2 regions of the Arthrobacter sp. NPDC057259 genome follow, and region 2 is predicted to be linked to the other one. Evidence: riboswitches for the same ligand, from Rfam matches in the RefSeq annotation. Region 2 holds a riboswitch; the other holds the start of a gene.
The links. A riboswitch is a leader RNA that binds a small molecule or an ion and turns the genes downstream of it on or off. The one in region 2 is predicted to bind S-adenosylmethionine.

Region 1: it holds a riboswitch for S-adenosylmethionine, as region 2 does, so the genes downstream of both, ACFUCU_RS00180 (aminotransferase class V-fold PLP-dependent enzyme) here and ACFUCU_RS06145 (DUF1737 domain-containing protein) in region 2, are expected to answer to the same signal.

Annotation. Positions count from the first base shown of each region.
Region 1 covers NZ_JBHUYA010000001.1:41,895-44,335, reverse strand. Annotated here, with positions in the region: gene ACFUCU_RS00190 (ribosome small subunit-dependent GTPase A) at 1-102, shown strand, start outside; gene hisN (histidinol-phosphatase) at 193-1,005, shown strand; SAM riboswitch class IV at 1,103-1,216, shown strand; gene ACFUCU_RS00180 (aminotransferase class V-fold PLP-dependent enzyme) at 1,252-2,441, shown strand, end outside.
Region 2 covers NZ_JBHUYA010000003.1:56,755-59,195, forward strand. Annotated here, with positions in the region: gene ACFUCU_RS06135 (O-succinylhomoserine sulfhydrylase) at 1-888, opposite strand, end outside; gene ACFUCU_RS06140 (rhodanese-like domain-containing protein) at 885-1,292, opposite strand; gene ACFUCU_RS06145 (DUF1737 domain-containing protein) at 1,289-1,531, opposite strand; SAM riboswitch class IV at 1,635-1,747, opposite strand; gene ACFUCU_RS06150 (PIG-L deacetylase family protein) at 2,214-2,441, shown strand, end outside.

The sequences.
Region 1 (2,441 bases), on a different contig from region 2:
GGACCCTCCGGCCCGGCCCGGCTGGCCTCGCTGCGCCGGCTGCTGGGCACCGACCCGCGGCAGGAAGCCCAGGAGACCAAGGAACTGGGCACGGTCTCCTGACCGTACGTCACCCATTCGTCCCGCGGGCGATCCGGCCGTCCGGGACGTGGCCTCCCCGGCCGGGGCGCGTTTAGACGGTAGTTTGGAAGCATGAGCCAACCCGCGTCGAGCTACAACGATGACCTGCGCCTTGCCCACGTCCTGGCGGACTCGGTCGATTCCCAGACCATGAGCCGCTTCAAGGCCCTTGACCTCAAAATCGAGACGAAGCCGGACCTGACGCCGGTCACCGACGCCGACAAGGCCGCCGAGGAGGCCATCCGCGGCCAGCTCTCCCGCTCCCGCCCCCGCGACGCCGTCCTGGGCGAGGAATTCGGCAGCTCGGGCCACGGCTCCCGCCGCTGGATCATCGACCCGATCGACGGCACCAAGAACTTCGTGCGCGGCGTCCCCGTCTGGGCCACCCTCATCGCCCTGGTAGACGAGGGCGAGCCGGTGGTCGGCGTCGTTAGTGCCCCTGCCCTCGGCAAGCGCTGGTGGGCCGCCAAGGGCGCCGGCGCCTACACGGGCCGTTCGCTGGCCGCCGCAACCCGGCTGCGGGTCTCCAACGTCTCAGACCTCTCCGACGCCTCCCTCTCCTACTCCAGCCTGGGCGGCTGGAAGCAGCGCGGCAACCTCGACGAATTCCTGGGCCTGACCGAGGAAGTCTGGCGCACCCGCGCCTACGGCGACTTCTGGTCCTACTGCCTGGTGGCCGAGGGCGCCGTCGACATCGCCTGCGAGCCGGAACTGAACCTTTACGACATGGCCGCCCTGGTCCCGATCGTCACCGAGGCCGGCGGCCGGTTCACCTCCCTCGAGGGTGAGGACGGCCCGTTCGGCGGCAACGCCCTGGCCACGAACTCGATCCTGCACTCCGAGGTTCTTAAGCGGCTCAATCCGAACCTCGACGACCTGCTCTAAAACCGCGCCTTCCCTAAGGGCCGGTTCCGCGTAACACAGCGCTTCACATTGCCGCGCCCCTTTCCGGGGCGCGGCAATGTGTCCTAGGCTCGAACCAGGTCACGAGTGCCAGCGCTAAACCCCGGTTTGCTGGCCGGCAACCCTCCTTTCGCGGCGGGGTGCCCCGGGTGACGACCTGGCCGGTCCGGAGCGGACCCGGCAAGCGCGGATCCCCTGCACGCGGGGTCCTTTCTCGAGCGAGGTCCCATGTCGACTGCCATTTTTTCGTCCCCAGCATCCATCTCCACGGCTGTATCCGCCGCGCGCGCCCCGCTGGCCGCCGTGACCGGCGCCGAGATCCAGGCGCCGCTGATCCAGGGCGGCCAGGTCCGCTACGCCAATCTGGACTACGGCGCCTCGGCCCCTGCCCTGTCTGTGGTCTCCGCGTACCTCAACGAGATCCTGCCCTACTACGCCAGCGTCCACCGCGGCGCCGGCTACGCCTCCCAGCTGAGCACCTCGGTCTACGAGAACGCGCGGACCATTGTGCGGGACTTCGTCGGCGGCCGGGCCGACGACGCGGTCATCTTCACCCGGAACACCACCGATTCGCTGAACCTCCTGGCCGGGTGCCTGCCCACCGCCGGCGGCCGGCACCTGGGCGAGGTCCTGTACCTGGACATCGAACACCACGCGAACCTGCTGCCGTGGCAGGGGGTTCCGCACCGCAGCGTCGTCGCCGCGCCTACCCTCGCCGGGACGCTGGCGCGGCTCCGGGCCGAGCTGGCAACCGGCGGCATCAGCCTCCTCGCGGTCACGGGCGCGTCGAATGTCACCGGCGAGATCCTGCCCGTCCGCGAGCTCGCGGCGCTGGCGCACGAGCACGGGGCCCGGATCGTCGTCGACGCCGCGCAGCTGGCCCCGCACCGCCGCATCGACGTCGCGGCCGACGGCATCGACTACGTCGCCTTCTCGGGGCACAAGCTCTACGCACCCTTCGGCGCGGGTGTCCTGGTCGGGCGGCCGGACTGGCTCGACGCCGGGACGCCGCACCTGGCCGGCGGCGGCGCCGTCCGCGACGCCCGGCTGGACGCCGTCAGCTGGACCACCGGACCTGCCCGGCACGAGGGCGGCTCCCCCAACGTCCTCGGCGCGGCCGCCCTGGCCCGCGCCACCCAGGCGGTCGCGGCCCTGGACGAAGCATCCTGGCACGGCCACGAGGATGCCATCCGGTCCTTCCTGGCCGACGGCCTGCGGGAGATCGACGGCGTGAGCGTGCACCACATCTTCGAGGAGACCGACCACGGGGAGGGCCACGGCACCATCGGCGTCGTGAACTTCTCGGTCGCGGGGTACGACGCCGGTCTCGTCGCCGCGTACCTGTCCGCAGAGCACGGGATCGGTGTGCGGGACGGCAGGTTCTGCGCGCATCCGCTGCTCAAGCGGCTGGGCCTGCC
Region 2 (2,441 bases):
GGAGGCCAGGAGCGGGTACTTCACCCAGGTCACGGCCGGCTGCGCCTCAAGCCACTCTGCCAGCCGCAACGCCGAGGCGGAGGCGTGGTTGACCCGCAGCGACATGGTTTCCAGGCCCTTGGTCAGCACCCAGGCGTTGAAGGCGGACAGCGCGGGTCCGGTGTGGCGCATCAGTTGCCGGACCGGGCCCTCGATGAACTCCTTGCTGCCCAGGATCGCGCCGCCCAGCACCCGGCCCTGGCCGTCAATGTGCTTTGTGCCGGAGTAGACCACCACGTCCGCGCCGAAGTCCGTGCAGCGCTGCAGCAGCGGGGTGGCGAAGACGTTGTCCACCACCACGGTGGCGCCGGCGGCGTGCGCCAGCCCGCTCACGGCGGCGATGTCCACGATCTCCTGCATCGGGTTCGACGGCGACTCGAAAAACACGGCCGTGGCCGGCGTCGAGAGCGCGTCACGCCACTGGTCGAGGTCCGGGCCGTCGACGAAGACGGTCTCCACGCCCCAGCGCGGCAGGATCTCGTTCAGGATCACGAAGCAGGACCCGAACAGGGACCGGGCGGCGACCACCCGGTCACCGGCCCCAAGCAGCGCGCCGAGAGCGGTGAACACCGCGGACATGCCCGACGCCGTCGCGAAGCACGCCTCGGTGCCCTCGAGCAGGCGGAGCCGCTCCTGGAAGGTGGCCACCGAGGGGTTACCGTAGCGGGAGTAAACGAACCGCTCGTCCTCGCCGGTGAAGGCCCGCTCCGCGGCGGCGGCGGATTCGTAGACGAAGCCGGAGTTGAGGAAGATCGGCTCGGTGGTTTCCTGGAAGCCGGTCCGGTCCAGGCCGCCACGGACGGCCTGGGTGTCCGGGCTCCAGTCCGCGGCCTCGGGATTGAAACTCATGCGGTGCGGGTCCCGTCGGTCGGCAGGCCCACGTTTTTCCAGCCGTTGACGCGGCGGACGCCGGCCTCATCCGGCTGGCCCTCAAAGCCGTCCAGCACGTTGTAGACGGTGAACCCCGCCGCCGTCGCAGCCCCTGCCGCCGCGACGGAGCGGGCCCCGGACCGGCAGAGGAAGAGCAGCTCGGCGTCGGCCGGGACGCGCTGCCGGAGCTCGTCCAGGAAGTCCTCGTTCGGCACGCCGCCGGCCCGGGTCCACTCGATGAACACCGGCTCCGCGGCCGCCCCGCCGGTCGCCGGGATCCCGATCTGGGCCCACTCGGCCCGGGTGCGGACGTCCACCAGCACCGCGCCGGACTGCAGCCGTTCCCAGGCCGCCTGCGGGGTCAGGTCCCCGGCGTAGCTCATGCCCCCGCCTGCCCTTCGGATTCCAGACCGTCGAACTCCAGGGCGTCGACGGCGCGGGCCACCGCGGCGTCCGCCTCCGCGACGGCGGCCGGCAGCACCAGTGCCTGCGCCACGATCACCGATGTGCCATTGAAGGTTGCGGCCGGGCTGCCGTGCAGCACATACCCCTCGGCAAGGGCGGCCGAGATCCGCTCGCAGAAGCTGCGGTCGTCTGGGCCGGTCAGCAGCCGGTAGGCCAGCCGCTCCGCGGGCGCTGCGGCCTGCGCGGGAGGGTTGGCCGGGGTGCCGGCTCCGGGGGTGGGGACTGGGGGCGGGGTCGCGTCGGACACGACAAACTCCTTACGTTCACGCTTGCAGCTCGAATGGTCGATTGCCGAGTAGTCACCTGAGGCACCCCGCCGCAAAAGGAGGGTTGCCGACCGGCCAGTCAGGGCTTGGCACCGGTTCTCATTACTCTGCAAAAAACCTAACACCCCGGGGCCCGCGCCCGCGCGTCGGCCCCGTCATGTTCGGTCACGGGAGGCCGTCCGCCGTAGGCCGACCGAGTATCGCGCCCGTCGTGATCGAGTACAAAAAGCCGGTTCCGTCCGCGGTGGCCGAATGCTTTTCGGGTATTGCCTACTCGGGTTTTCCGATAGGGGCGTCACGTTTACTGAAGTGGCAGTCCAAGGTCTCAGCTGGGTCTCCACATACCGCATACGCCTTTTCAGCACCCGCTGCGCGGCCGCTTCCGGCCGTTTGCGCAGTGCCGCTGGCGCATGGGTTTTGACGTCTCCGCCGGGATACCGCGGACCGGTTCTTTGACAAGCAATCCTTCCCTCCAGAACCCGGCAGCCTCTGCCGGGCGGGTTGCAGATCCATCATTTTGTCCGGCGCAGCACTGGGGGCGGCCGGCACCTCGAAGAAGAACTGGAAAGATTCATGGTCTCGATTTACGTCTTGATAATCGTCTTGCTGATTGCGCTGCTGGTCGCAGCGGCGGTGGGGAAATCCTGGTTCCACCGCCGCCTGCGCCGTCCCGAACTTCTGCGCCGGATTTCCCTCGCCACCGGCGCGGTGCTGCTGCTGGCCAACGTCGCCGCCTTTGCCCTGGACGCCTCCGAGTTCTGGCAGACCGCTGACCTGACTGCCACCCTGGGCGGACTCACC